DNA from 3 places in the Streptomyces sp. ATCC 21386 genome. Region 3 is predicted to be linked to each of the others. Evidence: predicted binding sites of a transcription regulator. Region 3 holds the regulator's gene; each other region holds the start of a gene.

What was found. The regulator HrcA, encoded in region 3, represses chaperone genes, less so after heat shock. The targets are predictions, from matches to a motif close to TTNGCACTCNGNNNNNCNGAGTGCNAA.
Region 1: a site for HrcA is predicted at 2,905-2,931, ahead of groL (chaperonin GroEL). Genes of this name have one in related genera too.
Region 2: a site for HrcA is predicted at 3,720-3,746, ahead of groES (co-chaperone GroES). Genes of this name have one in related genera too.

Annotation. Positions count from the first base shown of each region.
Region 1 covers NZ_JAAVVL010000001.1:9,298,753-9,309,048, forward strand. Annotated here, with positions in the region: gene GWK25_RS39795 (TetR/AcrR family transcriptional regulator) at 1-323, opposite strand, end outside; gene GWK25_RS39800 (dihydrofolate reductase family protein) at 394-987, shown strand; gene groL (chaperonin GroEL) at 1,121-2,743, opposite strand; gene GWK25_RS39810 (cold-shock protein) at 3,097-3,303, opposite strand; gene GWK25_RS39815 (MoaD/ThiS family protein) at 3,764-4,039, opposite strand; gene thrC (threonine synthase) at 4,159-5,460, opposite strand; SAM riboswitch class I at 5,478-5,638, opposite strand; gene GWK25_RS39825 (glucosyl-3-phosphoglycerate synthase) at 5,770-6,714, shown strand; gene GWK25_RS39830 (trehalose-6-phosphate synthase) at 6,986-8,395, shown strand; gene otsB (trehalose-phosphatase) at 8,493-9,368, opposite strand; gene GWK25_RS39840 (DUF3263 domain-containing protein) at 9,386-9,613, opposite strand; gene GWK25_RS39845 (ABC transporter substrate-binding protein) at 9,928-10,296, opposite strand, start outside.
Region 2 covers NZ_JAAVVL010000001.1:979,407-989,702, forward strand. Annotated here, with positions in the region: gene GWK25_RS04400 (methyltransferase domain-containing protein) at 104-1,300, opposite strand; gene GWK25_RS04405 (polysaccharide deacetylase family protein) at 1,474-2,511, shown strand; gene GWK25_RS04410 (polysaccharide deacetylase family protein) at 2,808-3,686, shown strand; gene groES (co-chaperone GroES) at 3,893-4,201, shown strand; gene groL (chaperonin GroEL) at 4,331-5,956, shown strand; gene GWK25_RS04425 (ester cyclase) at 6,034-6,741, opposite strand; gene GWK25_RS04430 (SDR family oxidoreductase) at 6,835-7,608, opposite strand; gene GWK25_RS04435 (MOSC domain-containing protein) at 7,743-8,408, opposite strand; gene GWK25_RS04440 (LysR family transcriptional regulator) at 8,489-9,391, shown strand; gene GWK25_RS04445 (WhiB family transcriptional regulator) at 9,417-9,746, opposite strand; gene GWK25_RS04450 (response regulator transcription factor) at 10,139-10,296, shown strand, end outside.
Region 3 covers NZ_JAAVVL010000001.1:7,931,953-7,942,248, forward strand. Annotated here, with positions in the region: gene GWK25_RS34020 (VOC family protein) at 1-316, opposite strand, end outside; gene GWK25_RS34025 (16S rRNA (uracil(1498)-N(3))-methyltransferase) at 363-1,112, opposite strand; gene GWK25_RS34030 (nitronate monooxygenase) at 1,109-2,239, opposite strand; gene dnaJ (molecular chaperone DnaJ) at 2,457-3,593, opposite strand; gene hrcA (heat-inducible transcriptional repressor HrcA) at 3,594-4,610, opposite strand; gene GWK25_RS34045 (MBL fold metallo-hydrolase) at 4,988-5,719, shown strand; gene GWK25_RS34050 (DUF3097 domain-containing protein) at 5,762-6,577, shown strand; gene GWK25_RS34055 (Uma2 family endonuclease) at 6,555-7,145, opposite strand; gene hemW (radical SAM family heme chaperone HemW) at 7,250-8,482, opposite strand; gene GWK25_RS34065 (ATP-binding SpoIIE family protein phosphatase) at 8,541-10,296, opposite strand, start outside.

The DNA.
Region 1 (10,296 bases), 1.4 Mb from region 3:
AGCAGTGCGAGGTAACCGGTGCGGAAGGCGGCGACGCGGCCGACGAGCTCCCGCATCAGTTCGACATAGGTCTCACGGTCGCGGCCGGCCGCCCGCTGACGGGCGATGGTGGCCTCGTCGGGCTGGAGCCGCTCGTAGACCCGGGCGCCGGCCTGGGTGAACAGGTCGTCACGGTTGGCGAAGTAGTTGGACGCCGTGCCGATGGGCACGGCGGCTTCGGCGTCCACGGCCCGGAAAGTCAGTCCTCGCGCGCCTTCTCGGGCCAGCACCTCGATAGCCGCGTCGACGAGGGCCGCGCGCCGCTGCTCGTTCCGTCTCACCATTGACACCACTCCGGATGTAGTACTACGTTCAAACCACTTCAAGCAGAGTACTACGTATGGGGGTCATGAGATGCGAAAGCTCGTGTACTACGTCGGCGTCTCGCTCGACGGCCGCATTGCCGGTCCCGGCGGCGAATTCGACTTCTTCCCGCAGGGCGACGAGCAGCAGGCCGCCGCCTACTCGACCTGGATGAACGCGCTGCACCCGGAGACCGTCCCGACCGCCTACCGCGCGGCCGTCGGCGTCGCCGACGCACCCAACCGGCGTTTCGACACCGTCGTCATGGGCCTCGGCACCTACCGCCCCGCCTTCGACAACGGGATCACCAGCCCCTACGCGCACCTGCGTCAGTACGTCGTGTCCAGCACCCTCGCCCCGGACACCGACCCTGCCGTCACCGTCGTGCCGAGCGACCCGCTCACCCTCGTCCGCGAGCTCAAGGCCGAAAAGAGCACCGGCTTGGACATCTGGCTCTGCGGCGGCGGCCGGCTCGCGGGCACCCTGTTGCCCGAGATCGACGAGCTGCTGATCAAGACCTACCCGGTCGTCGTCGGCACCGGAATCCCGATGGTCGACGGCGCCTTCGACCCCACCGCCTTCGACACCGCCGAACGCACGGCCTTCCCCAACGGCGTCACCTTCACCCGCCTCACGCGCCGCTGATGCGGGGGCCCTCTCCGGCTCTCGTCTCAGCCGAATCCTGCTCCCCTCCCAGCCGAAACGCCCGAGGGCGGCACCCCCCTTTCCAGGGGAGTGCCGCCCTCGGTACCGCAGGACGGTGATCGACCGGGGTCGATCAGAAGTCCATGTCACCGCCCGGCATGCCGCCGCCGGCGGGCGCGGCGGCCTTCTCCGGCTTGTCGGCGATGACGGCCTCGGTGGTCAGGAAGAGCGCGGCGATGGAGGCGGCGTTCTGCAGAGCGGAGCGCGTCACCTTCGCCGGGTCGATGATGCCGGAGGCGATCATGTCGACGTACTCACCGGTCGCGGCGTTCAGGCCGTGGCCGACCTGGAGGTTGCGGACCTTCTCCACGACGACGCCGCCCTCGAGGCCACCGTTGACGGCGATCTGCTTGAGCGGGGCCTCCAGCGCGAGCTTCACGGCGTTGGCGCCGGTCGCCTCGTCACCGTCGAGCTCCAGCTTCTCGAAGACCTGGGAGGCCTGCAGCAGGGCCACGCCACCACCGGCGACGATGCCCTCCTCGACGGCCGCCTTCGCGTTGCGAACGGCGTCCTCGATGCGGTGCTTGCGCTCCTTGAGCTCCACCTCGGTCGCGGCACCGGCCTTGATGACGGCCACGCCGCCCGCGAGCTTCGCCAGGCGCTCCTGGAGCTTCTCGCGGTCGTAGTCCGAGTCGCTGTTCTCGATCTCGGCGCGGATCTGGTTGACCCGGCCCTGGACCTGCTCCGAGGAGCCGGCCCCGTCGACGATGGTGGTCTCGTCCTTGGTGATGACGACCTTGCGGGCGCGGCCCAGGAGGTCGATGGTGGTGTTCTCGAGCTTGAGGCCGACCTCCTCGGAGATGACCTCGCCGCCGGTGAGGATGGCGATGTCGTTCAGCATCGCCTTGCGGCGGTCACCGAAGCCCGGGGCCTTGACGGCGACGGACTTGAAGGTGCCACGGATCTTGTTCACGACCAGGGTCGACAGGGCCTCGCCCTCGACGTCCTCGGCGATGATCAGCAGCGGCTTGCCCGACTGCATGACCTTCTCCAGGAGCGGGAGCAGGTCCTTGACGTTGGTGACCTTGGAGTTGGCGATGAGGATGTAGGGGTCCTCCAGGACCGCCTCCATGCGCTCCATGTCGGTCGCGAAGTACGCCGAGATGTAGCCCTTGTCGAAGCGCATGCCCTCGGTGAGCTCAAGCTCCAGACCGAAGGTCTGCGACTCCTCGACGGTGATGACGCCTTCCTTGCCGACCTTGTCCATGGCCTCGGCGATCAGCTCGCCGATCTGGGTGTCGGCGGCGGAGATGGAGGCCGTGGAGGCGATCTGCTCCTTGGTCTCGACCTCCTTGGCCTGGTCGAGCAGCGCACCGGAGACGGCCTCGACGGCCTTCTCGATGCCGCGCTTGAGGGCCATCGGGTTGGCGCCGGCGGCTACGTTGCGCAGGCCTTCCTTGACCAGGGCCTGGGCGAGAACGGTCGCGGTGGTCGTACCGTCACCGGCGACGTCGTCCGTCTTCTTGGCGACTTCCTTGACCAGCTCGGCGCCGATCTTCTCGTACGGGTCCTCGAGCTCGATCTCCTTGGCGATGGACACACCATCGTTGGTGATCGTGGGGGCGCCCCACTTCTTCTCGAGGACGACGTTCCGGCCCTTGGGGCCGAGCGTCACCTTGACGGCGTCCGCGAGCTGGTTCATGCCGCGCTCGAGGCCGCGCCGCGCCTCCTCGTCGAACGCGATGATCTTGGCCATGTGAAGTGGTCCTCCCGGACTGGGGTGGATTGCTCCGGACCGCGCTGGCGCCCGCGACGGACGGCCTGCCTGCCTCGTGGTTCCTTGCCCCACCCGGCCTGCGGGCCTCACCGACCCGGTCCTCGTTGTCACTCTCACCTTCAGAGTGCTAACGCCAATGATTAGCACTCGACCATGCCGAGTGCAAGCGGCTCTCGATGATCCGCAGGTGAACGCGCCCGCGCACGCGCCGCCCCGGCGGCCCAGCGCCCCGCACGTACCCCTCACACGCAGGAGGGCCCGCACCCCTGACGGGGTGCGAGCCCTCCCGAAAAGAACGAAGAACGTCGCTGCGTGAAACCCGGCGCGTTACTTCAGCCGACCGCGAGCCGGACCATGTCCGCCTGCGGCCCCTTCTGACCCTGCGAGATCTCGAACTCGACCCGCTGGCCCTCTTCCAGGGTGCGGTAACCGTCCATCTGGATCGCGCTGTAGTGGACGAATACATCCGCACCACCGTCGACCGCGATGAAGCCGTACCCCTTCTCCGCGTTGAACCACTTGACGGTGCCCTGAGCCATGCCTAACTCCCCTATTACTGGCCCTTGCACAGATCCACACTTCGCGGATCCGGGTCAGACCTCACCCCCCAACGGTTGGGGGTGTGCGCCGGAACGCGTCGACCGCGGCCGAATGTATCTGTCCAACTGCCCTCTGCAACAGGTCAATCGGACGAGAATTCTGGACACGACCGGTCGGGAATGTACGAACAATTCGCCTGAATTCAGGGCAAGTCGGGCCCCACAAAAGGAACGAAATACGCAAAAGGCCTGCACACTTTGGCTACTTCATATAGGGCGTGCGGCGCGATCGGATATGCGCCCGGCAAGGAATCACTACGGTGATCGGACCGGGTTCCCCAACTCTACAGTGCTCAACCATAGAGAATTGCCCCCTCCGCTTCTCTCACGGAGGGGGCAATTCGATGAACTCTCGGTAATCAAAGTTACCGACGGTTACTACCGACCGGTACGGCGACGGTCAGCCACCGGCGACCGCGGGAATGATCGAAACGCCCGCACCGTCCGGCGTAGCCGTCTCCAGACCCTGCTCGAAGCGGACGTCGTCGTCGTTCACGTACACGTTCACGAACCGCCGCAGCTTGCCCTGGTCGTCGAGCACCCGGGCGGCGATCCCGGTGTGGTTCTTCTCCAGGTCGGCGATGACCTCGGCGAGGGTCGCCCCCTCGGCACTCACCTCGGCCTGCCCGCCGGTGTAGGTGCGAAGAATGGTGGGGATGCGGACGGAAACGCTCATGACGTGTGACCTCCGGTCAGTGCAGAAGAGTTAGGGGCGCGGGGCTGTGTTCAATGTGCGGCTACCGCCGCGTGGGCGCGACCAGCCCCACGGACCCGCAGACGAACGACTACCAGGCCTTAGACAAGGCCGGCCTCACGGAACGAATCAAGGTTGGGCCGGATGGTCGCGGTCAGGCCGGTCCCGGCCACCGCGTCCAGCGTCTTGAGACCGTCACCGGTGTTGAGCACGACCGTGGTCAGCGTCGGGTCGAGGAGACCGTCCTCGATCAGCTTCTTCGTGACGCCGACGGTCACCCCACCGGCGGTCTCCGCGAAGATCCCCTCGGTGCGCGCGAGCAGCTTGATCGCCTCGACGACCTGCTCGTCCGTCACGTCCTCCACGGCCCCACCGGTCCGCCGCGCGATGTCCAGCACATACGGCCCGTCCGCCGGGTTGCCGATCGCGAGCGACTTGGCGATGGTGTTCGGCTTCTGGGGCCGCACCACGTCGTGCCCGGCCTTGAAGGCCACCGACACCGGCGAGCACCCCTCGGCCTGAGCGCCGAAGATCTTGTACGGCTTGTCCTCGACGAGCCCGAGCTTGATCAGCTCCTGCAGCCCCTTGTCGATCTTCGTGAGCTGCGACCCGGAGGCGATCGGCACGACCAGCTGGTCGGGAAGCTGCCAGCCGAGCTGCTCGCAGATCTCGTACGCGAGCGTCTTGGAGCCCTCAGCGTAGTACGGCCGCAGGTTGACGTTCACGAAGCCCCAGCCCTCGCCGGCCGGGTCGCCGATCAGCTCGGAGCAGAAGCGGTTCACGTCGTCGTAGTTGCCCTCGATGCCGACGAGCTCGCCGCCGTAGATCGCGGCCATGACGACCTTGCCCTGCTCCAGGTCGTGCGGGATGAACACGCAGGACCGGAAGCCGGCGCGGGCGGCGGCGGCGCCGACGGCACCGGCCAGGTTGCCCGTGGAGGAGCAGGAGAGAGTGGTGAAGCCGAAGGCGCGGGCCGCCTCAAGGGCCTGCGCGACGACCCGGTCCTTGAAGGAGTGCGTCGGGTTGCCGGAGTCGTCCTTGACGAAGAGCTTGCCGGCGTCGACGCCGAGCGCGGCGGCCAGGTTGTCGGCCTTCACGAGCTGGGTCCAGCCGGGGTTGATGTTCGGCTTCGTGGCCACGTCCGCGGGGACGGGCAGCAGGGGCGCGTACCGCCAGATGTTCGCGGGACCGGCCTCGATCCGCTTGCGCAGCTCCTCCGTGTCGTAGGCGGAGTAGTCGTACGCGATCTCCAGCGGCCCGAAACACTCCTCGCACGCGAAGACCGGGCCGAGGGGTACGCGGTGACCGCACTCACGACAGCTCAGAGCGGCGGCGGGGCCGAGGTCTACTGTGGAGGTGGAGCCGAGGGAGTCGGTGGTGCTTGCAACAGTCTGCGCAGCCATGGAGGCGAGGCCCTTTCTCCTCATCTTCCTCACGACGCACTTCGCCGTGAGACGGATTTGGCACCTTCCCTAGCCGGGAGCCTCACCACGATGACGGTGAACGGATGTCGTGGTCAGACCGGCTGGAGGGTTGCCGGGGCTTCATCGGGCCGTATCCCTCTGCCCCTCTGGATGAGCGGTATTTGGTTGTATGCGCCGACGAGCCGCGACATGCGATGGTCATCAGCGTTGTCCAAGACTGTAACCGAAGGCCAGGACAGTTGAGAGAGCCGTCCGAACCGCGAGATGAACGCAGAGGAGCCGCGCACTGTGCTGAACGAAGTCGAGCGCTGGCTGAGTACCCGCTCCTGGTCCATGGCCGACCGCCCGCTGCACCGGATCATGGCCGCGAAACGCGCCACGGGACAGACGGTCAGCGTCGTCCTGCCCGCGCTGAACGAGGAGGAGACGGTCGGCGACATCGTCGCGATCATCCGTCACGACCTCATGCGACAGGTCCCGCTGGTCGACGAGATCGTGGTCGTCGACTCCGGCTCGACCGACCGGACCTCGCAGGTCGCGGCGGCCGCCGGGGCCACGGTCGTCCACCGCGACGACATCCTGCCCCGCATCCCGGCCGTGCCCGGTAAGGGCGAGGTCCTGTGGCGGTCGCTGATGGTGACCTCCGGCGACATCGTCTGCTTCATCGACGCGGACCTCAGGGAGTTCTCGTCGGACTTCGTCTCCGGGATCGTCGGCCCCCTGCTCACCGACCCCGGTGTCGATCTCGTCAAGGCGATGTACGACCGCCCCCTGGGCTCGGCCGCGGGCCAGGGCGGACGTGTGACGGAACTCATGGCCCGCCCCCTGCTCAACATGCACTGGCCTCAGCTGGCCGGCTTCGTCCAGCCGCTCGGTGGCGAGTACGCGGCCCGGCGCTCGCTCCTCGAGCGGCTGCCGTTCCCGGTGGGCTACGGCATCGAGCTGGGCATGCTGGTCGACGCGCTGCACCTGGTCGGCCTCGACGCGCTCGCGCAGGTCGACGTGGGCGTCCGCAAACACCGGCACCAGGACGGGGCGGCGCTGGGCCGCATGTCGGCGGCGATCTACCGCACGGCTCAGCTGCGGCTGGCCCGGGGCCATCTGATCCGCCCGGTCCTGACGCAGTTCGAACGGGGCCGGGAGGGTTTCGAGCCACGCACGTACTCGGTGGACCTGGAGGAACGACAGCCGATGCTGGAGATCGAGGAGTACGCGGAGCGCAGGGCTGCGTAGGGCGGCGTAGGGGGTGGGGGTGCCTGTTTCGTCGCCGGGTGCGGGTGAGTGGGGCTTCTCGCGCAGTTCCCCGCGCCCCTGAAAAGCAGGGGCTGCGCCCCGTGCTTTTCAGGCCCGCAGGGCCTGGGCTTCTAGGGGCGCGGGGAACTGCGCGAGAAGCCCCCACTCACCCGCAGCCGCCCACGCAACACGCACCCCCTGCCCCATAGGCACCCCGTAGACGGCCGAACCGTACGTTTGACCGGCGAACCCAGGGGCTAGGTTGAGCCGTATGGCATCGACGCACAGCGCGCGGATCCTCGTCGCCTCCAACCGCGGCCCCATCACGTACACCGAGGACGAATCCGGCGCCCTCACAGCGAAGCGCGGCGGTGGCGGCCTCGTCTCGGGCCTCTCCGCGATCGACCCGGACGCGGGGGCCGTCTGGGTGTGCTCCGCCCTCGGCGACGGCGACCGCGAGGCCGTACGCCGCGGTGTCGGCGAGCCCGGCGTCCGCATGCTCGACATCCCCGCCGACGTGCACCACGACGCGTACAACGGCGTCGCCAACTCCACGCTGTGGTTCGTGCACCACATGCTGTACCAGACCCCGCTGGAGCCGTCCTTCGACGCGGAGTTCCGGCGCCAGTGGGCGTCGTACGAGACGTACAACCGCGCCTTCGCCGAGGCCCTCGCCCAGGAGGCGGCGGACGGCGCGTCCGTGCTCGTGCAGGACTACCACCTGACCCTGGTCCCCCGGATGCTCCGCGAGCTCCGCCCCGACCTGCGGATCGGTCACTTCTCCCACACCCCGTGGGCGCCCGTCGAGTACTTCCGGCTGTTGCCCGACGACATCGCCGCCCAGGTGCTCGACGGCATCCTCGGCGCCGACCGGGCCGCGTTCCTCACCCGGCGGTGGGCGGACGCGTTCACCGAGTGCGCGCGCGCCGTCCTCGGCCCCGATGCCCCGTCCGGCACCCGGATCGGCGTGCACGGCCTGGGCGCCGACGCGGACTTCCTGCGGGCCCGCGCCCACCAGGCGGACGTCGACGACCGCATGGCCACGCTGCGGGAGCAGATCGGTACGGCCCCCGACGGCTCCCCGCGCCGCACCATCGTCCGCGTCGACCGTACGGAACTCTCCAAGAACATCGTGCGCGGCCTGCACGCCTTCCGGCAGCTTCTCGACGAGCGGCCGGACTGGCGCGAGCGCGTCGTGCACATCGCCCTCGCCTACCCGTCGCGGCAGGACCTCGCGGTGTACCGGGACTACATGACCGAGGTCCAGCGGGTCGCGGACGACATCAACGAGCGGTACGGGACGCCGGACTGGACCCCGGTCGTCCTCCACCTGAAGGACGACTTCGCGCGCTCCCTCGCGGCCTACCGGCTCGCCGACGTGGCCCTGGTGAACCCCATCCGGGACGGCATGAACCTCGTCGCCAAGGAGGTGCCGGTCGTCTCCGACGAGGGGTGCGCCCTCGTGCTGTCACGGGAGGCCGGGGCGTACGAGGAGCTGGGCGACGACGCGCTGGTGGTGAACCCCTACGACGTGGTGGGCACGGCCGCCGCCCTGCACGAGGCGTTGCGCCAGCCGGCGGCGGAGCGGGCGGAGCGGACGAAGCGGCTCGTCGCGGCGGCGACCGCATTGCCGCCGACGCGGTGGTTCCTGGATCAGTTGGGGGCGTTGGAGGGCGCCTGACAGCTCGGGGGGGTTCGTCGGCGAGTGCGGGTCCGGTGGGGCGTGGGGTTTCTCCCGCAGTTCCCCGCGCCCCTGAAAAGCACCGGGCCCCCTGTCGCTACACGTGCTCGGCGATCGTCGACAGCAGGTGGACGACGCCCGCCGGGCCGTCCACCACCAGGTCCGCGCGCTCCGACAACTCGCTCACCTCCGCGCTGCCGCTGCACACCAGCAGGCCCGGTGTGCCCTCGGTGCGGAGTTTCTCGACGGTGGCGAAGGCGGGGAGGTCGCCGAGGTCGTCGCCGGCGTAGAGGACGGACTCCGCGGCGGTCTCCTTGAGGTAGTCGTGGAGGGCGACGCCCTTGTCCATGCCCGGGGGGCGCAGTTCGAGGACCATGCGGCCGGGTTCGACGATGAGGCCGTGCCGGCCGGCGAGGTCGGCCAGCGGGGCGCGCAGCGCTTCGAAGGCGGCCTGCGGGTCGGTGGCGCGGCGCGTGTGGACGGCGACCGCGCGGCCCTTCTCCTCGATCCAGGTGCCCTGCCACGCGCCGACGCCGTCCAGCAGCCCGGGGAGCTCCGCGCGGACCGCGGCGACACCGGGGTGCGGGGCGGGGGCGCTGACGGTGCCGGTGACGGCGTCCCAGCGTTCGGCGCCGTAGTGGCCGAGGACGACGAGGTGTTCCAGTCCGGGGACACCGGCGAAGCCGCCGTGGCGGACGGCGACGGCGGCGGGGCGACCGGTCACCACGGCGACGGAGGCGACCTTGGGGGCGAGTGCGGCGAGCGCGGCCACGGCGTCGGGGTGGGCGCGGGCCTGTTCGGGGTCGGGGACGATGGGGGCGAGGGTGCCGTCGAAGTCGAGCGCGATCACCGTGCGGCCGGGTCGTCGGAGGATCGCGTCCAGCGCGTCCCGCCCGGCGGGGGTCACGGGTGTCGGCAAGGTGGCCCCGGAGTTCGCCGGATGCGTGTTCTCTGCGTCCTTGTGGCTGCCCATGGCTTCGACCCTATCCGTCATCGCTCCTCGCGGCGGGCCTCTCGCACCCTTCGCAGCCGGTTGACGGTGACCGGGTCGTGGGCGAGGGCGCGGGGGTCGTCGAGCAGGGCGTTGAGGAGCTGGTAGTACCGCACGGGAGCGATCCCGAGCCGCTCCCTTATGGCCCGCTCCTTGGCCCCCGGCCCCGCCCACGACTGCCGTTCCACGGCGAGGATGGCCTGTTCACGGGGTTCGAGCGCGTCCATGGGACGACCGTAACGGAGGGGTGTGACAGGGCGCCCAGCAGCTCGGGGGTGCGTGTGTCGTCGGCGGCCGGCGGCCGGTGGGGCTTCTCGCGCAGTTCCCCGCGCCCCTGAAAAGCAGGGGCTGCGCCCCGTGCTTTTCATCCCGCAGCCCCGTCGCCTCTCAGGCCCGCAGCCCCGTCGCCTCTCAGGCCCGCAGGGCCGTGGTCTTTCAGGCCCGCAGGGCCGTGGTCTTTCAGGGGCGCGGGGAACTGCGCGCGAAGCCCCACGAACCCGCACCCGCCAACGAAACACGCACCCCCGAGCTACTGGGCGCCCTATTCCCCCCGGTCCGCAACACTCGCCGTCTTCTGCAACTGCTCCAGCACAACCCCCGGATCAGTTCCCGGCCGCACCGCCCGCCCGATCTGCTCCTTGACCGCCGCGCTGACATCCGCCCAGGACGTCTTGCCCACCGGCGGCAGCACCGCGCCCGGCAACGCGTCGAGGAACGGCGCGAGGTCCGCCTCGTCCTTGTCCGCCGCCATCTCCTCGGACGCCGACACGGTCACCGGCAGCAGGTCGTACTCCCGGGAGAAGTCGAGGACGTTCGCGTCGCTGTAGACGAAGTCGAGGAAGTCCCCGATCTCCTCCCCGTGGCCGTTCTCCTTGAAGGCCATCATCCAGTCGGCCACCCCCATGGTCGC
Region 2 (10,296 bases), 7.0 Mb from region 3:
CAGCCGCGCGACCTGCAGCCCCGCAGGCGGCGACGTCGCGCGGCACGCCCCGGCGGAACCCCTCGGCTGTACCCCCGGCGGAACCCCCGGCGGAGCCCGCCCCCTACGCCGGGTGGCCGATCAGCATGGTGGGGGCTCCGGCTACCCGGGTCAGGAAGACCGTGGCCGAGTTGCGGCCCTGCGGCTTGACCTTCTTGCGCAGTTCCTCCGGTTCGACGGCCGACCCCCGCTTCTTCACCGTGAGGATGCCGACCTCCCGCTCGCGCAGCAGGGCCTTCAGCTTCTTCACGTTGAAGGGCAGTCGGTCGGTGATCTCGTACGCCGTCGCGTACGGGGTGACACGGTGCTCGTCGGCCGTGACGTAGGCGATCGTGGGGTCGATCAGCCCGCCCGCCAGTTCCTCGGCGACCTCGGCGACCAGGTGGGCGCGGATGACGGCACCGTCGGGCTCGTACAGGTACCGGCCCACCGGGCGGACCGGGGGGTCGGGCAGCATCGTCGCGGGGGTGGCGCGGACACCCGCCCCGGCGGGCAGCAGCATCGCCTGCCGCGCCCCCGGCGTCCCGTCCGCCCGGAACCAGAGCACGGCCTCCTTCACGTCCCCGCCGTCGGAGATCCACTCGGCCTCGGCCTCCGGGGGAATCGCCTCGTGCGGGATGCCCGGCGCGATCTTCAACGCGCCGAGCGGCGCCTTCAGCGCGGCCGACACGGCCCAGGACAAGGGCGGGGAGTAGGCCTCAGGGTCGAAGATCCGGCCGCGCTTGGAGGAACGCCGGGCCGGGTCGACGAACACGGCGTCGTACCCGTCCGTGTCCACCTCCGTCACATCCGCCTCACGCACCTCGATCAGCTCGGCCAGTCCGAGCGCGTCGGCGTTGGCGCGGGCCACCGCCACGGTCAGCGGGTCGCGGTCGACGGCCAGCACCCGGACCCCGGCGCGCGCGAACGCGATCGCGTCCCCGCCGATCCCGCAGCACAGATCGGCGACCGACCGCACGCCCAGCGTCCGGAGACGCTCGGCCCGGTACGTCGCCACGCTCGTCCTGGTCGACTGCTCGACCCCGTTCGGCGTGAAGAACATCCGCCCCGCGTCCGCCGCGCCGAACTTCGCCGCCGCCCGCTGCCGCAGCCGGGCCTGGGCCAGCGCCGCCGAGACCAGTTCGGCCGGGTGGTCGCGGCGCAGCCGGGTCGCCACGGCCAGCTCCCGGGCCGGCTCGGTGTCGCGCACCTCGTCGAGGAGGGCGCGGCCCTCGGGCGTGAGGAGGGGGGTGAGGAAGGTGGCGGGGTCGAGGTCGTTCACCGGGTCATTGTCGGTCAGGCGGACGGCGCCGGGGCCAGGGGGAGGGCGGTCCGGGCCAGGGAGAGGGAGGTACGGGACCGAGGGAGGGCGGTGTGGGCCAGTCGGTGGATGGTCGGGGGACCGTGGCGGTGTCGGGGCGGTGGAGGCGGGCCGCCCTGCGAGGATGCGGCGCCATGCGATTCGTACGACAAAATGATGTAAAGAGTGCGAAGCGGGCGGGGCTTCTCGGGGGGTGTGGCGGTGTCCGGGGCGGCATCGCGCTGCTCGCCGCCGCGGCCGTGATGTCCGGATGCGGCGGGGGAGGCGCCGAGGAGGGCCCGGAGCGGGGCTCCGCCGGGCGGCGAGGGGCGGCCGAGGCCGGAGAGGCCGCAGGGACCGCCGAACCCGCCCACGGCCAGCAGCGCGGGGCGCGACAGGACGGACAGCGGCGCCTCGACGCGCCCGCGGCACGGGCTCTCGACGCGTACGCCGGGAAGGTGCGCCGGGCGCAGGCCGCGCGGGTCGCCGCCGCGAAGCACTGGGGGCTGGCGAAGGTGCCGCTGAGCGCTCCCGCGCCGCCGGTACGGAAGCCGGAACTCAGGACCCGTGAGGGGTTCGAGGTCGACGGGCACGCGGAGGACGGCCTGCCCCCGGTCTTCACCACCGTCCCCACCCGCCACAAGGTCGTCTTCCTCACCATCGACGACGGCGCCGAGAAGGACCCCGCGTTCCTGCGGATGATGACCGACCTGCGGATCCCGTACACCGCCTTCCTCAGCGACTACCTGATCAAGGAGGACTACGGCTACTTCGCACGGATGCGGGACCGTGGCGTCGCCCTGCACAACCACACCCTCCGCCACCGCCACCTGCCCCCGCTCTCCTACGCCGCGCAGAAGCACGAGATCTGCGGCATGCAGGACGTGATGGAGAAGCGGTACGGCACCCGGCCCACCCTCTTCCGGCCGCCGTACGGCAGCTACGACCGGGACACCCTGCGCGCCGCCGCGACCTGCGGGGTCAAGGCCGTCCCGCTCTGGAACGAGGAGGTCTTCGTCGACCGCTGGGACTACCGCGAGTCGGACCGCGAACTCCGCCCCGGCGACATCGTCCTCAGCCACTTCCGGGGCACGTCCGACTGGAAGGGCACCATGCCCGACATGATCCGCCGCTTCCTGAACCTGGTCACCGCCGAGGGGTACGCGGTGGCGAGGCTGGAGGACTACCTGTGAGGGCCTACGGGGGCGGGCCGGGACCTGCGCGGGACGGGAGGAGACCTGTTCGGGGCGGGGGACGCGGTCCGGGTGCGCTGGGCGTACGTCGTGCGCTGGGCGTACGCCGTGGGTGGGGTGCACGTCGTGGGCGGGGCGCGGGCCGTGACGGGAGCGCGGCCCGTGGGCGGCGTGCGGGCCGTCCGTGGAGCACCGCCCGTGAGTGGGGCGTAGAACGCGCGGGGAGTGCAGGTCGTGCGCGGGGCTCAGGTCGTGCGCGGGGCGTCACCGACGCCCGGACGTCAGCCCCCCGCCCCCTGGGCGCGACCGCCCTCGCCGCCGTCGCCGCCCTCACGGCCCTGACCGCTCTGCTCCTCACCGGGTGCGCGGCCGCCCCGTCGGCATCCGGACCCACCGTCCCGCGCCCGGGTGCGGGCGGGCCGGTGCAGCCCCGCCCCGCACCTCCCCACTCCGGCGCGCACACCCCCGCACGCCCCCACCCCCACCCTTCGTCACCCCCCTACCGCCGCTGGGGCCTCCCCGCCCCCCTCGCCCCCGCGCCCGAGAAGCCCCACCGGTCCCCGGCGCCCCGCGCGGCGGGGCCGGGGCTGCCGCCGGTCGTGGACCGGGTGCCGACCCGGGACAAGGTCGTCTTCCTGACGTACGACGACGGGGCCGAGAAGGACCCCCGGTTCGTCGACATGGTGCGCGAGCTGCGGCTGCCGGTGAGCATGTTCCTGACGGACAGCGTCGTGGGGCCCGGGTACGGCCACTTCGCACGGCTGCGGGCGGTCGGCGCCACCGTGCAGAACCACACGCTCGACCACACCGCCCTGCGCGGCCTGCCGTACGCCGGGCAGCGCGCCGAGATCTGCGGCCAGCAGCACAAGCTCAAACAGCGCTTCGGCGTCCGGCCGACCCTCTTCCGCCCGCCCTACGGCGTCTACGACACCACCACGCTCCGCGCCGCCGCCGACTGCGGCCTCTCCGCGGTGGTCCTGTGGCGCGCTTCCATGCAGATCCACGACCTCCGCTACGCCGTCGGCGACCGCCTCCGCCCGGGCGACATCGTCCTCGCCGGCTTCCGGGGCCCCGACCAGCTCAAGGGCACCACTCTCACGGAGATGACGACCCGGCTGCTGCGCCGCATCCAGGAGCAGGGACTGACGGTCGGCCGCCTGGAGGACTACCTCTGACACCGCGACGACCGACCGCCACAACCCGCTCGATTAGCAGTCCGCTTGACCGAGTGCTAATCGCGGTCATAGTCTCAGGTCTGGCACTCCCCCCTGGAGAGTGCCAACAACGCGACGGGCAGGTCCGGCACCCGCGACGACGGATCCACCTGGTCGCCACCTCAGACAGTTAACCCCGTGAGATCTCCGAAGGGGGAGGTCGGATCGTGACGACCACCAGCTCCAAGGTTGCCATCAAGCCGCTCGAGGACCGCATCGTGGTCCAGCCGCTCGACGCCGAGCAGACCACCGCCTCTGGCCTGGTCATCCCGGACACCGCGAAGGAGAAGCCCCAGGAGGGCGTCGTCCTCGCCGTCGGTCCGGGCCGCTTCGAGGACGGCCAGCGGCTGCCGCTCGACGTCTCCGTCGGCGACATCGTGCTGTACAGCAAGTACGGCGGCACCGAGGTGAAGTACAACGGCGAGGAGTACCTCGTCCTCTCGGCTCGCGACGTGCTCGCGATCGTCGAGAAGTAATTCACCCGCTTCCTCACCGAAGCACCTTGCTTTTGAGCTGCGCCCTTGGCCCCCGCGACCACTAACAAGCCGGGCGTCGGGGGCGCAGTTCGTTTCACCCACGTTTTCCGAGAGGGCTGAACCGCTCCCATGGCGAAGATCCTGAAGTTCGACGAGGACGCCCGTCGCGCCCTCGAGCGCGGCGTCAACAAGCTTGCCGACACGGTCAAGGTGACGATCGGCCCCAAGGGCCGCAACGTCGTCATCGACAAGAAGTTCGGCGCCCCCACCATCACCAACGACGGTGTGACCATCGCCCGCGAGGTCGAGGTCGAGGACCCGTACGAGAACCTCGGCGCCCAGCTGGTGAAGGAGGTGGCGACCAAGACCAACGACATCGCGGGTGACGGCACCACCACCGCCACCGTGCTCGCCCAGGCGCTGGTGCGCGAGGGCCTGAAGAACGTCGCCGCCGGTGCCTCCCCGGCCGCCCTGAAGAAGGGCATCGACGCCGCCGTCGCCGCGGTCTCCGAGGACCTGCTCGCCACGGCCCGTCCGATCGAGGAGAAGTCCGACATCGCCGCCGTCGCCGCGCTGTCCGCTCAGGACCAGCAGGTCGGCGAGCTCATCGCCGAGGCGATGGACAAGGTCGGCAAGGACGGTGTCATCACCGTCGAGGAGTCCAACACCTTCGGTCTGGAGCTGGACTTCACCGAGGGCATGGCCTTCGACAAGGGCTACCTCTCGCCGTACTTCGTCACCGACCAGGAGCGTATGGAGGCCGTCCTCGACGACCCGTACATCCTCATCCACCAGGGCAAGATCGGCGCCATCGCCGACCTGCTGCCGCTGCTGGAGAAGGTCATCCAGGCCAACGCCTCCAAGCCGCTGCTGATCATCGCCGAGGACGTCGAGGGCGAGGCCCTGTCGACCCTGGTCGTCAACAAGATCCGCGGCACCTTCAACGCGGTCGCGGTCAAGGCCCCCGGCTTCGGCGACCGTCGCAAGGCGATGCTGCAGGACATGGCGACGCTGACCGGCGCCGAGGTCATCTCCGAGGAGGTCGGCCTCAAGCTCGACCAGGTCGGCCTGGACGTGCTCGGCTCCGCCCGCCGCGTCACCGTCACCAAGGACGACACCACGATCGTCGACGGCGCCGGTGACTCCGGTGCGGTCCAGGGCCGCGTCGCCCAGATCAAGGCCGAGATCGAGAACACGGACTCCGACTGGGACCGCGAGAAGCTCCAGGAGCGCCTCGCGAAGCTGGCCGGCGGCGTGTGCGTCATCAAGGTCGGCGCCGCCACCGAGGTGGAGCTGAAGGAGAAGAAGCACCGTCTGGAGGACGCCATCTCCGCGACCCGCGCCGCGGTCGAGGAGGGCATCGTCTCCGGTGGTGGCTCCGCGCTCGTCCACGCCGTGAAGGTCCTCGAGGGCAACCTCGGCAAGACCGGCGACGAGGCCACGGGTGTCGCGGTCGTCCGCAAGGCCGCCGTCGAGCCGCTGCGCTGGATCGCCGAGAACGCTGGCCTGGAGGGCTACGTCATCACCTCCAAGGTCGCCGAGCTCGACAAGGGCCAGGGCTTCAACGCCGCCACCGGCGAGTACGGCGACCTGGTCAAGGCCGGCGTCATCGACCCGGTCAAGGTCACCCGCTCCGCCCTGGAGAACGCCGCCTCCATCGCCTCCCTCCTCCTGACGACCGAGACCCTGGTCGTCGAGAAGAAGGAAGAGGAGCCGGCCGAGGCGGGCCACGGCGGTCACGGCCACGCCCACTGACGTACGACGTCGGTAAGCCGTAGGCGAAGGCCCGGCACCCCTCGGGGTGCCGGGCCTTCCCGCGTCCGCGTCCCCGCCTACTTCTCCAGATCGTCCAGCGCGCCCAACTGCCCCATCAGCCCCAGCCGGTCGTACTCCCACCAACCCTCGGCGATCTTCCCCTCGGACGTGCACCGGTGCACGAGCGTCCCCGTCATCCGGACCGTCCGCCCAGTGGCCGGGATCCCGACGAAGTCCCCCTTGTGCGTCGCGTCCCACGACCACCGCGTGCACACCCGGTCACCCTGCGCGATCTGATCCTCCACGGTGAACTCGAAGTCGAACCCGCCCCGCCACTCCTCGACCGTCCTCCTGAACGCGTCCATCCCGATGGCGTCCGGTTCCTCGGAGGGAACGTGGTCGTGGTAGTCCTCCACGAGCAGATCGTCGAGCGGCGGCAGCTCCCCTTTCTTGGCGATGGTCGCGAGGAACCGCCGCGCGGTGGCCGCGTACAACTGCTCGTCGCGCACCACGTCCAGATCGGTGAACGTGGGCATCTCGTCGCACAGCGCCACCATCTCCTGGAAGATCCGCTCCGTCTCCGGCAGCCCGGAGTTCCGCATCGCCTCCTCGTACGAGGGGAACTCCACGATCTCCACGAAGTGCGAGCCGTCCGAGCGGTCCTTCCCGATCACGCTGTGTGTCGCGGTCCGCTTCCCCTTGGTCTGCTCCACCCAGGTGTCCATCAGCCGGTTCATCTCGTCGAACCTGCTGGTCCTGCAGTCGATGAGCTGCACGAATGTCATGACACACCGCCTTTGACCCCCCTGGGTCCGGATGAACAGCTCCATTGTCGCGCCGGGCCGCCGCCCCCACTCGCTGGGCCGTCCGGGGGACGGCTACTGCGGCCCGTACTTCCGGCCCGTCTTCGAGCTGATCCCGCCCAGCAGGGCGCGCGGCATCACCTTCACCACACCCATCAGCGCCTTGTAGCGGGGGTCCGGAACGGAGACGGACCTGCCGCGGGAGAGATCGGCGAGCGCGGCGGTGACGAGCTTGTCGGCGTCGAGCCACATCCAGGAAGGGATGTTGTCCGTGCCCATGCCGGCCCGCTCGTGGAACTCGGTACGGACGAAGCCGGGGCACAGTGCCATCAGCCGCACCCCGGTCCCGGCCAGATCCCGCGCGGCGCCCTGCGTGAACTGCACGACCCACGCCTTCGACGCCCCGTACGTGCCGCGCGGCACGAAGGCCGCCACCGACGCCACGTTCACCACACCGCCCCGACCGCGCTCGCGCATGGCCTCGGTGGCCGCCGAGGTCAGAAGCAGGACCGCCTCGCAGTGGACCTTGAGCATCCGCAGCTCGTCGGCCATGGAGACGTCGAGGAAACGACCCTTGTTGCCGAAGCCCGCGTTGTTGACCAGCAGGTCGACCGGGTTCTTGCGGTCCGCCAGCCGCCGCGCCACCGTCTCGATGCCGTCGTCCTCCGCGAGGTCCGCCGTCAGCACCTCCGCCTCGATGCCGTGCCGGTCGTGCAGCTCGGTCGCCTGCTCCCGCAGCCGCTTGGTGTCCCGCGCCACCAGCACCAGGTTGTGCCCGTCCGCCGCCAGCCGCCGTGCGAAGGCGGCGCCGATCCCCGCGGTCGATCCCGTAATCAGAGCCGTTGTCATGGCCCAAGCGTAGTGACCGGGACCGCACGGGTCCGATGGCTCCACCGCACGTTCACCAGCGACTTCGCCGACACCTCGGTGAACACCCGCACCGCCGTGGCACCTTCACCGGCACCCCGCATCGCACCGGCCCGTCACCCCTGCGCCGCCACGTACTTCCGCGCGATCTCCAGCACCTCCGGATGCAGGGCCTCGCCCGCCGCCAACAGCCGCGGCAGCAGGGAGTGCTGATCCATCACGGCGCGGAAGACGAGCGCCACGGTGACGTCGTGGTCGGGCCGGTGGACGATCTCGACCGGGTCGCCCGCGCTGATCTCGCCCGGCCGGATCACCCGCAGATACGCGCCGGGCGCGCCCTGGCGCGTGAAGCGCTTGACCCAGCCCCGCTCGCCCAGGTGGCGCTGGAAGTTGAGACAGGGGACGCGGCTGGAGGTGACCTCCAGGACCACCTCGGAGCCGATCCGCCAGCGCTCGCCGACGAGGGCGCCGGAGACGTCGAGGCCCTCGGTGGTGAGGTTCTCGCCGAAGACCCCGCTGGGCAGAGCGCGGCCCAGTTCGCGCTCCCAGCCGTCCAGGTCCTCCCGGGCGAAGGCGTAGACCGCCTGGTCGTCGCCGCCGTGGTGCTCGGTGTTGCACACCGAGTCCCCGGCCACCCCGCTGGCGCCGACCCCCCTGGGGCCGGGCGCCGCCACCCGCACCGGCCCGTCCACCGGCCGTTTGTCGATGCCCGAGACCTTCTTCGACTCCTCCACGACGTCGACGGCTCGGGCCCGGCCCACATTCAGTGACAGAAGCTTCATACCGGCACCGTAGGCGCGGACGGTCAAAGCGTCGACGCAATATCCGGCACGCGGTCCAAGCCCCGCTTATGCTCGACCGCGTGATCGAGGCCCGTCATCTCCGTGTCCTGCGCGCCGTCGCCACCACCGGCTCCTTCTCCGCCGCCGGCCGGGAACTCGGCTGCACCCAGCCCGCCGTCAGCCAGCAGATGAAGGCGCTCGAAGCCTCCGTCGGCACCCCGCTGCTGGTCCGCACCGGCCGGGAGATGCGGCTGACGCAGGCGGGCGAGGCGCTGGTACGGCACGCGGCCGGCATCCTCGCCGGGCTCACCGCGGCGGAGGAGGAGGTCGCCGCCATCGCCGGGCTGCGCGCCGGACGGGTCCGCCTGGTCTCCTTCCCCAGCGGCAGCTCCACCCTGGTGCCCACCGCCCTGGCGGCTCTGCGCGCCGATCATCCCGGCACCCGGGTCTCCCTGGAGGAGGCTGAGCCGCCGCAGTCGGTCGGGATGCTGCGCGACGGCGACTGCGACATCGCGCTGGCCTTCCGCTATGAGGGCGCACTGGGAGCGGAGGAGGGGGAGTGGGACGACCTGGTCGTGCGCCCCCTGCTCACCGACCGGCTCGTCGGGCTAGTCCCGCAGGGGCACCGGCTGGCCCGCGCGCGCTCCATCGGCATCGGGGAACTGGCAGGGGAATCCTGGATCGCCGGCTGCCCGCGCTGCCGGGGGCAACTGGTGCGGGTCTGCGAGAGCGCGGGCTTCACGCCCCGTATCGACTTCGCGACCGACGACTACCCGGCGGTGGTGGGGCTGGTGGGTGCGGGGCTGGGCGTGGCCGTGCTGCCGGAGCTGGCCGTGGAGTCCGTACGCCCCAAGGGGGTGCGCACGGTGTCGGTCGAGCCGGTGGTGCACCGGGAGATCGTGGCGCTCACCCTGCCCGACCTGGCCCTTGTGCCCACGGTCGCGGCGACGCTGGACCGGCTGGCCGGAGCGGCCTTGCGCTAGCGCCACGCGCTGAAGAAACGTTCTTTCAGGTATCCGAACCGCTGTCGCCACTGGACGCGGACGCCGTCACCAACCGGTGCCGGGCCCTGCCCATGAGCTCCTCGCGCTCGTCCTCGGTCAGTCCGCCCCACACGCCGTACGGCTCGCGCACCGCCAGGGCGTGGGCCGCGCACTGCGCGCGTACCGGGCATCGCATGCAGACCTCTTTGGCCGAGTTCTCACGAGCGCTCCGTGCCGCACCGCGTTCTCCTTCGGGATGGAAGAAGAGCGAGCTGTCGACCCCACGGCAGGCCGCGAGGAGCTGCCAGTCCCACAGATCAGCGTTCGGTCCGGGAAGGCGGGAGAAATCTGCCATTGCGTGTCCCCTTGTTGCCGTTCTGGGAGGAGATGTTGCCCATGACCGTACATCGACTATCTAAGGAGATGAAAATATGACTCATTGCGAATCTAGCCTCAGACACCAATAAATGGGAACAAAAACGTCTGAATGGGGCATAGGTTGTGATGAAACGTTGAGGGTCCATCGCGCATGTCTGCACCGTGTCCGCCCCCTCACGTAGAGTGCCGAAGGTGGCCAGCCATCCCGTAACTCTTTCGAGTGACCGTCGTTGAGACGGGCGGAGGCGGTTGAAGGAACAAGCGCTCGGGCGGGCGTTCGTGTCCGCTCGTGAGTGTCGACCGCACAGGTGACGATTTCGTACCAGCCTGGAGGCTCAAGGTGACGCGCATCAGCTGCGGAGGGCGGCCATGACATCCGTCCTCGTCTGCGACGACTCCCCGCTTGCCCGAGAGGCGCTGCGCCGCGCGGTGGCGACCGTGCCCGGCGTCGAGCGCGTGACCACGGCGGCCAACGGCGAGGAAGTCCTCCGCCGCTGGGGGGCCGACCGCTCGGACCTGATTCTGAT
Region 3 (10,296 bases):
GGTCGGTCATACGTGCGGGACCGGGCAGGAGCCGTACGCCGAACGAGGTGATCCGTTCGCAGTAGGCGTCGAGGTCGTCGACCCGTAGGACGACCAGCGACCGGTGGCCGTTCGCCTCGTCGGCCAGCTCCCCGAGCACCTCGGCCATCATCGCCCGGTCCTGCAGGGCGATCCCCGCGGACCCGACGGCCGGACTGAACCTCTCGTACGGCCCGTCGACCGCCCCGGACTGGGGCTTCAACCCGAGCACATCGGCGTAGAAGCGGTAACACACGGCGAAGTCGGTGACGAGCAGCCTTACTTGGGCGAGTTCCACGATGCTCCCAGAGGGTTCGGGGACACCGGTCGGGACCGGGTGGCGGTCAGGACCAGCGTCCGGTTCGGCCCAGCAGCAACGCCCCGGCCGCCGTCCCGGCGGTCGACGTGCGCAGCACACTGGGCCCGAGTCGGTACGCCCCCGCGCCCGCCTCGCCGAAGAGTGCCAGCTCCTCCGGCGACACGCCCCCCTCGGGCCCCACGACGAGCACGATCTCCCCGGCCGTCGGCAGCTCGGCCGTGGCCAGTGTCTCGTCGCCGCTCTCGTGCAGGACCGCGGCGAAGTCGGCCTTCGCCAGCAGCTCCGCGACCTGCTTGCCCGTGGCCGCGTCCGCGACCTCGGGGAACCGTGTCCGGCGGGACTGCTTGCCCGCCTCCCGGGCGGTGGCCCGCCACTTGGCGAGGGCTTTCAGCCCCCGGTCGCCCCTCCACTGGGTGATGCAGCGGGCGGCCGCCCAGGGCACGATCGCGTCGATCCCGACCTCGGTCATGGTCTCGACGGCCAGTTCGCCCCGGTCGCCCTTGGGCAGCGCCTGGACGACGGTGATCCGGGGCTGCGCCGGGGGCTCCTCGTGCACGGTCTCCAGGTCCATGACCACGAGCCGGTCCTTGCCCTCGGCGGCCTTGACGATCCCCTCCGCCCAGCGTCCGCGCCCGTCCGTGAGGACGACGTCCTCACCGGCCCGCAGCCGCTTCACGGAGACGGCGTGCCGCCCCTCGGGGCCGTCGAGGACGAGCTCGCCGCCACTGCCGTCCGGCAGGTCCAGCGAGTCGACCACGAACACCGGTGCGGTCATCGTCCCTCGTTCCCGACCTGGGCGGAAGCCTGCGCCGCCTGCGCGGCGGCGATCTCGGCGGCCAGCACCTGGACCAGTTCACCGGCCGGCAGTTCCCGGGCCATCCGGTGCCCCTGCCCGGCCCAGAGCGCCATGCCCTGCGCGTCCCCGGCCTTGGCGGCGGCCTTGCGCAGCGGCGAGGTCAGGTGGTGGACCTCCGGGTAGGCGGCGGGAGCGTAGGGGCCGTGCTCGCGCAGGAACCGGTTGACCAGGCCGCGGGCCGGACGGCCGGAGAAGGCCCGGGTCAGCTCGGTGCGGACGAAGAGGGGGTCGGTCAGGGCCTGCTTGTGCACGGCGTGCGCGCCGGACTCGGCGGTCGCGAGGAAGGCCGTGCCGAGCTGGGCCGCGCTCACGCCCGCCGTCAGGAGGGCGGCGATCTGACTGCCGCGCATGATGCCGCCGGCCGCGACCATCGGCAGCGCCACGGCCTCGCGGACCTGGGCGACGAGCGACAGCAGCCCGATGCCCGCCCGGTCCCGCTCGGGGTCGTCGCGGTGGGTGCCCTGGTGGCCGCCGGCCTCGACGCCCTGCACGATCACGGCGTGGGCCCCGGACCGCTCCACGGCCTGCGCCTCCTCCGCCGAGGTCGCGGTGACCAGGGTGAGGGTGCCCTTGCGGGCGAACGACTCGATGACCTCGGGCGTCGGGCAGCCGAAGTGGAACGACACCACGGGCACCGGATTGTCGAGCAGCACGGCGAGCTTGGCCTCGTAGCCGTCGTCGCGTCCGCTGTCCGGGTCGCCCAGCTCTGCGTCGTACCAGGTGGCCTCACCGGCGAGCTGCTCCGCGTAGACCTCGACGGCGGCCGCAGCAGGGGGCGCGGCGTCAGCCGCTCCGGTGGAGCCGGTGCTTGCACCGGGGTACTCCGGCTGCGGCATGAACAGGTTCACGCCGAAGGGGCGGGAGGTGAGCGCCCGGAGCGCCTTGATCTCCTGGTACATCCCGTCGGCCGTCTTGTACCCGGCGGCGAGGAACCCCAGCCCGCCGGCCTCGGACACGGCGGCGGCCAACCGCGGCACGGACACACCGCCCGCCATCGGGGCCTGCACGATCGGGAGCGGGACGAGATCGGTCAGTGCGGAGGACATGACGGCATGGTGCCATGCGCTCTGGGCGCAGCCGAATCGGGGGCGGGGGGGGTGTTCGTCGGGTGCGGGTAGGTGGGGGCTGGTCGCGCAGTTCCCCGCGCCCCTAAAGGACCAGGCCCTGCGGGCCTGAAAAGCACGGGGCGCAGCCCGTGCTTTTCAGGGGCGCGGGGAACTGCGCGAGAAGTCCCACCGGGCCGCGCCCGACAACGCACCCCGCTCAGCGCCCGTTGAACGCGTCCTTCAGCCGGGAGAACAGTCCCTGCTGACCGGGCTGGAACTGCCCCGTCGGCCGCTCCTCACCCCGCAGCGCGGCCAGCTGCCGCAGCAACGCCTCCTGCTCGGGATCCAGCTTCGTCGGCGTCTGCACCTCGACGTGGACGATCAGGTCGCCCCGCCCACCACCGCGCAGATGCGTGACACCACGGCCGTGCAGCGGGATCGACTGCCCGGACTGCGTGCCGGGGCGGATGTCGACCTCCTCCAGCCCGTCCAGCGTCTCCAGCGGCACCTTCGTACCGAGGGACGCCGCCGTCATCGGGATCGTCACCGTGCAGTGCAGGTCGTCGCCGCGCCGCTGGAACGTCGGGTGCGGCAGCTCGTGGATCTCGACGTAGAGGTCACCGGCGGGACCGCCACCGGGCCCGACCTCGCCCTCACCGGCCAGCTGGATGCGCGTGCCGTTGTCGACACCGGCCGGGATCTTGACCGTCAGCGTCCGACGCGACCGCACCCGCCCGTCGCCCGCGCACTCGGGGCACGGGTTCGGGACGATCGTGCCGAAGCCCTGGCACTGCGGGCACGGCCGGGAGGTCATGACCTGGCCGAGGAAGGACCGCGTGACCTGCGAGACCTCACCGCGCCCACGGCACATGTCACAGGTCTGGGCGGTGGTGCCGGGAGCGGCCCCCTCGCCACTGCACGTCGTACAGACGACGGCCGTGTCGACCTGGATGTCCTTCGTCGTGCCGAAGGCCGCCTCGTCGAGGTCGACCTCCAGCCGGATCATCGCGTCTTGGCCCCGGCGCGTACGCGACCGCGGACCCCGCTGGGACGCCGTGCCGAAGAACGCGTCCATGATGTCCGAGAAGTTCCCGAAGCCACCGGCGCCGAAGCCGCCCGCGCCTCCGCCGCCCGCCTGGGACAGCGGGTCGCCGCCGAGGTCGTAGACCTGCTTCTTCTGCGGGTCCGACAACACCTCGTAGGCGGCGTTGATCTCCTTGAACCGCTCCTGGGTCTTCGGATCGGGATTGACGTCCGGGTGCAGCTCGCGCGCGAGCCTCCGGAACGCCTTCTTGATCTCGTCCTGGGACGCGTCGCGGCGCACGCCGAGCACGGCGTAGTAGTCCGTGGCCACTTAAGACTCCGCCAGGATCTGTCCGACGTACCGTGCCACCGCTCGTACCGCTCCCATCGTTCCCGGATAGTCCATGCGCGTAGGTCCGACCACGCCCAGCTTCGCTACTGCCTCGCCGCCCGAACCGTAGCCGACGGAGACGACGGACGTGGAGTTGAGTCCCTCATACGCGTTCTCATGACCGATGCGTACGGTCATGCCCGAATCCCCGGCCTCGCCAAGCAACTTGAGGAGGACGACCTGCTCCTCCAAGGCTTCCAGAACGGGCCGGATGGTGAGGGGGAAGTCATGTCCGAAGCGGGTGAGATTGGCGGTTCCGCCGATCATCAGCCGCTCCTCGCTCTCCTCGACGAGTGCTTCGAGGAGGGTGGAGAGCACGGTCGCGACCGTCCCCCGGTCCTCGACGTCGAACGCCTCCGGCAGGTCCTCGACCAGCCGGGGCACGTCGGTGAACCGGCGGCCCGCGACCTTGCTGTTCAGCCGGGCGCGAAGATCCGCGAGTGACGTTTCTCCGAACGGCGCCGGGCAGTCCACCAGCCGCTGTTCCACCCGTCCGGTGTCCGTGATCAGCACGAGCATCAGCCGGGCGGGGGCCAGCGACAGCAGCTCCACGTGCCGCACCGTCGACCGTGTGAGCGACGGATACTGCACGACGGCGACCTGCCGCGTCAGCTGCGCCAGCAGCCGCACGGTCCGCGCCACCACGTCGTCGAGGTCGACCGCGCCGTCCAGGAAGTTCTGGATGGCGCGCCGTTCGGGCGGGGTCATCGGCTTGACGCCGGCCAGCTTGTCGACGAAGAGCCGGTACCCCTTGTCCGTGGGGATGCGGCCCGCGCTGGTGTGGGGTTGGGCGATGAAGCCCTCGTCCTCCAGCGCCGCCATGTCGTTGCGGACGGTCGCCGGGGAGACCCCCAGGTTGTGCCGCTCCGTGAGCGCCTTGGAACCGACCGGCTCCTCGGTGCCCACGTAGTCCTGGACGATGGCGCGCAGCACCTGGAGCCTGCGTTCACTGAGCATCGCGCACACCTCCAGCTCGCTCTTGTGTGACTCCCCTTTGGCACTCACCCCGGGCGAGTGCCAACACTCCCCGCCCAGTGTACGGCGGTGGGGTACGCCCCCGGCAAGGCCGGTCCAGCCATGTGATGCCGACGTGTACCGACCTGTCCTGCGATGTCGGGCCCCGGTCCGGCCACCACCGGGGCGCGTGTCGGCGCACTTCCTACCGACGGGTACGACCACCCGTGGTCGACTCCGAACCGCCCACGGCGATCAACCTCGGTGGCCCTTGCCACAGCCCGTCGCCCCGTCTGTGCGACGGCTCACGACCGCTGCTCGACGACCTCCCCGGCACCCTCCTTCACCGGTCCGTGCGGTGCTACAGCTAGCGTCGGCGCATGACGGTGACTTGGGAAGAGTGCGGGTGGCAGGGATTGACGCCACGGGTCGGACGGTGCCGCCTTCCCGGCTGGGACTGCACGGTCGGACTGGTGGCCGGGGACGGTGCGGCCCTCATGATCGACGCGGGTTCCAGCGTGCGGGAGGGCGCACGGCTGCGTACCGAGGCGTGCCGACTGCTCGGTGGCGCCCGTGTGACACATCTCGCGCTCACCCACCCCCATTTCGACCATGTCTTCGGGGCGGCCGCGTTCGCCGGGGTGGAGGTCTTCGGCGCGGTGGGCATCGACGGCGTCCTGACCCGTGACCGCGACGCCCTCCGCGCGGACGCCGTGCACCACGGTCTGCCCCCGTCGGACGCCACCGAGGCCGCCGACCTCCTCGTCCTCCCCCGCCACGTGGTCTCCGGCGAGTGGACGCTCGACCTGGGCGGCGGCGTCCGGGTGCTGCTGGCGAACGTGGGCCCCGGCCATACCGGCCACGACCTCGCGGTCCTGGTGTCGGAGGGCGCTCGGGAGGTGGTGTTCTGCGGGGACCTGGTCGAGGAGTCCGGCGAACCGCAGGCGGGCCCGGACGCGATCCCGTCCCGCTGGCCGGCCGCCCTGGACCGGCTCCTGGCCCTCGGCGGCGAGGACGCGCTGTACGTCCCCGGGCACGGGGCGGTGGTGGACGCGGCGTTCGTCCGGGCCCAACGCGACGCGCTGGCACGTCGCTTCGGCGTGTCGGACTGAGTGCGGGGGCATCCGGGCGCGGCTTCTCCTATCGTCACTCGAATGCGCCAGTACTCACCCGACCTGACCCCGCCCTGGAAGAAGCCGAAGCCGGCCCCCGAGGTCCCGGCCGATCCGGGTCTGGTCGTCGAGGAGCCCACCACCGGGTTCTGCGGGGCGGTCATCCGCTGCGAGGCGGGCACGGTGACGCTGGAGGACCGCTTCGGCAAGCACCGGGTGTTCCCGCTGGAGCCGCGGGGGTTCCTGCTGGAGGGCCGGGTGGTGACCCTGGTCCGCCCCGCCGCCTCGGCCCCGGCGCGGCCGAGTCGTACGGCATCCGGCTCGGTGGCCGTCCCGGGCGCCCGCGCGCGTGTCGCCCGCGCCGGGCGCATCTACGTCGAGGGCCGCCACGACGCCGAGCTCGTCGAGAAGGTGTGGGGCGACGATCTGCGCATCGAGGGCGTGGTGGTGGAGTACCTGGAGGGCGTCGACGACCTCCCCGCGATCGTCGAGGAGTTCGCACCGGGGCCGGACGCGCGGCTCGGCGTCCTGGTCGACCACCTGGTCCCGGGGAGCAAGGAGTCACGCATCGCCGCGTCGGTGACCAGCGAGCACGCGCTCGTCGTGGGCCACCCGTACATCGACATCTGGGAGGCCGTGAAGCCGTCCTCGGTGGGCATCGAGGCATGGCCGCGCGTGCCGCGGGGGCAGGACTGGAAGACGGGGGTGTGCCGGGCGCTGGGGTGGCCGTCGGACAACACGGGAGCGGTGTGGCAGGCGATTCTGGGGCGGGTGGGGTCCTACAAGGACCTGGAGCCGGAGCTGCTGGGCCGGGTGGAGGAACTGATCGACTTCGTCACGGGTAGCGGTGAGGCCTGACGTTCTCGTAAACGGCGAACTCGCTCGTGTCCAGCTCGATGCCGATGGGCTCCAGCGGAGTGAGATCGCCGAACTTGGTGATGCGCTGGCACCTGTAGTCCGCGTCCTCGCCCTGGCCAGTCGGTTCAGTAAGCAGTACGCACTGGGCCATGACGGGATCGATGATGAAATAGGCGGGCACCCCTGCCGCCGCGTAGATCGACCGTTTGACGCCATAGTCGCGAGCCACGCTCGTCTTGGAGACGACCTCCAGGAGCAAGGTGATGACCTCGGACGGCATCAGCCTCCCGTGGCCTGGTCCAGCGCCGCGTTCAATCACCACCAGGTCCGGCTGCGGCTCGCTGGTCTCTTCGAGCATCGCGATGTCCTGGGTTTGCAGTCGCCGCCACTGCTGGCGGGGGATCTGGTCCACAACCGCCTCCAGGATGTCGTTGTGGGCCACGTCCGGCCCCGCCATCATCACAATTTCCCCCCGGAGGAGCTCGACCTTGAATCCTTCGGGAAACTCAAAGCTCTCGAAGAACTTCACGATGTCGGTGGTCATCGGTCGGTCGTCCACAGCGGTCATCTCCGCAGCCCTCCGGTTTCCGCCACCGTGCAATTACGGCGGCAGCCTACGAACCAGGTTAGGTACCGAACCCCCGTTCCGCACCGATTCACCCACGCGAGTGATCAGTCCACCAGGTCCCGCACCACCGCGTCCGCCAGCAAGCGCCCCCGCAGCGTGAGCACCGCGCGCCCCTCCTCGTACGGCCCCGCCTCCAGCAATCCGTCGGCGAGTGCCCGCCCCGCCGCGGCCAGCCCCTCCTCCCGCAGCAGCGACAACGGGCACCCCTCCCGCAGCCGCAGTTCCAGCAGGATGCGCTCGACCCGGCGGTCCTCGTCCGACAGCAGCTCACGCCCCGCGCCAGGGGAGCGCCCGGCCGCCAGCGCGCCCGCGTACGCGCCGGGGTGCTTGACGTTCCACCAGCGGACGCCGCCGACGTGGCTGTGGGCGCCCGGTCCCGCGCCCCACCAGTCGGCGCCCCGCCAGTACAGCTCGTTGTGGAGGCATCGCCCGGCCTCGGACGTGGCCCAGTTGGAGACCTCGTACCAGTCGAACCCGGCGGCCGAGAGCGTCTCCTCGGCGATCAGATACCGGTCGGCGTGCACGTCGTCGTCCGTCATCGGGACCTCGCCCCGGCGGATGCGCCGAGCGAGCTGCGTGCCCTCCTCCACGATCAGGGCGTACGCCGAGATGTGGTCCGGCCCGGCACCGAGCGCGGCGTCCAGGGAGGCCCGCCAGTCGTCGTCGGACTCGCCGGGCGTGCCGTAGATCAGGTCGAGGTTGACGTGGTCGAAGCCAGCGGCGCGCGCCTCCGCCACGCACGCCTCGGGGCGCCCCGGTGTGTGCGTACGGTCGAGGATCTTCAGCACGTGCTGGCGCGCGCTCTGCATCCCGAACGAGAGCCGGTTGAAGCCGCCCGCGCGCAGGGTCTCCAGATACGCCGGGTCGACCGACTCCGGGTTCGCCTCCGTCGTCACCTCCGCGTCTTCCGCGAGCCCGAACTCCTCCCGGATCGCCCCCAGCATCCGTACGAGGTCGTCGGCGGCCAGCAGCGTGGGCGTGCCTCCGCCGACGAAGACCGTACGGACGGGACGCGGGTCGTCGCCGAGGACCTTGCGGGCGAGGCGGATCTCGTCGACGACCGTGTCCGCGTAGTTGTCGCGGGAGGCGAGGACGCCGCCGGTGCCGCGCAGCTCGGTGGCGGTGTAGGTGTTGAAGTCGCAGTAGCCGCAGCGGGTCGCGCAGTACGGGACGTGGAGATAGAACCCGAGGGGCCGCTCGGCCGCGTCGGCCAGGGCGTGCGCGGGCAGCGCCCCGTCGTCGGGGACGGGCTCACCGTCGGGGAGTGCGGAAGGCATGTCCTCCATTGTCCAGCACGGCCCGGCCGACGGTTCCCGTCGCCGGCTGCGGCGGTCGTCACTCCGCCCGCAGCACCAGGAGCGCCAGGTCGTCGTCCGGTGGCCGTTCGCCGAACTCGTGCACGAGGCGGCGGATGCGTTCGGCGATCAGCTGGGCGTCGAGGCCGGCGCAGCCGGAGAGCGCCGTGGCGAGGCCGTCGCCGTCGTCGAACATGCGCGGGCCGCTGCGCCGCTCGGTGACCCCGTCGGTCACACAGAGCAGCGTGTCGCCGCAGCGCAGCTCGAACGTCTCGGAGACGTACTCGGTGTCCTCGATCACGCCCAGCAGCGTCTGTGGCTCGGCCACGGTGCGGACGTCGCCGTCCGGGCCGAGGAGCAGCGGCAGCGGGTGCCCGGCGGAGGCGAGGGTGCAGCGGACGCCGCCGGGGACGGGGACCAGCTCGCCGTAGAGGAGGGAGAGGAATCGGGTCTGGGAGGCGTCGGGGTCGACGAGGCCGGGGTCGCCTGCGGTGACCAGGGCGCGGGCGGCGGCGTCGGCGGCCTCGGTCGCGTCGTCGAGGAGGAGCTGGTTGAGGCGGTCGAGCACGTCGGCCACGCCGTAGCCCTCGCGGGCGAGCAGCCGCAGCCAGGGCCGGGCGAGACCGATGACCACGGCGGCCTCCGGGCCCTTGCCCTGGACGTCGCCGATCGCGAAGCACCAGCGGCCCCGGCCGGCGGGGAACAGGTCGTAGAAGTCGCCGCTGGGTCCGCCCTTGTCGCACGGCTCGTACACCAGGGCGCTCGACACCCCGGGGATCTCGGCGACCGCGCCCGGCAGCAGGCCGCGCTGGAGCACCCGGCTGATGGTCACCTGGCGTGCGTACTGGCGGGCCGCGCCGATGGACAGCGCGATGCGTCGGCTGAGGTCCTCGACCAGCCCGGTCACCTCGTCGGGGAACCGGAGCAGCCCGGCCCGCCCGATGACGAGCGTCCCGAGCGGCCGCCCTCCGGCGATCAGCCGATAGGCAAGCGCGGCCCCACCTTCGCACTCCCGCACGGGCCCGTCGTCGCACTCCCGCACGGGCCCGTCGTCGCACTCCCGCACGTGCCCGTCGTCACGCACCCGCACGTGCCCGCCTTCACGCTCCCGCGCGGGTCCGGCGTCACGCTCCCGCAAGGCGCCGCCGTCACGCTCTCTCTCCGCCCCGCAGTCAGGCTCCTGCACCGGCCCGCCCGTACCCGCCCCCGACGCCCCTTCGGCACCAGCCCTGGACGCCCCGCCCGCACTCGCCCCCACCGGCCGATCCTCCCCGTCCGGCTCCGGCCACGGGACGGGGACCGCCCTCGACCGCACGGAATCGGGCAGTCTCGGCGGGTTCCTCTCCAGGGCCCGGCGCAGTTCCTCGATGCGGTTCTCGCTGCCGTGCCAGACGCGGGCGAGCCGCGGCGCGGGGCCCAGCGACCCGTCGCCGCCGCGCCAGCCCAGCCCCTCGTCCTCCAGCCACACCGCGCACCAGTCGGCCAGCCTCGGCACCAGCAGCTGCCCGGCGAGCGCGGCGACCAGATCCTCGTCGAGCTGCCCGGCGAGCAGGTCGGACGCCTCGGCCAGGAAGGAGAGCGCGCCCCGGTTCAACCACTCCCGGTCGCGCTCCCCACCACCCGGGGGTGCGGGCGCGATCAGATCGACCGGGTCCGGGCCCTGCTCACCGGCGCCCTCGACGCCGTCTCCGACGCGACCGGAGTACGCCCGCGCACCGCCGGGCTCTCGCGCGTCTTCCGCGCCGGCGTACGCCGGCGCATCGTCGATCCGCCGCACATCCGCGGCACCGGCGTAC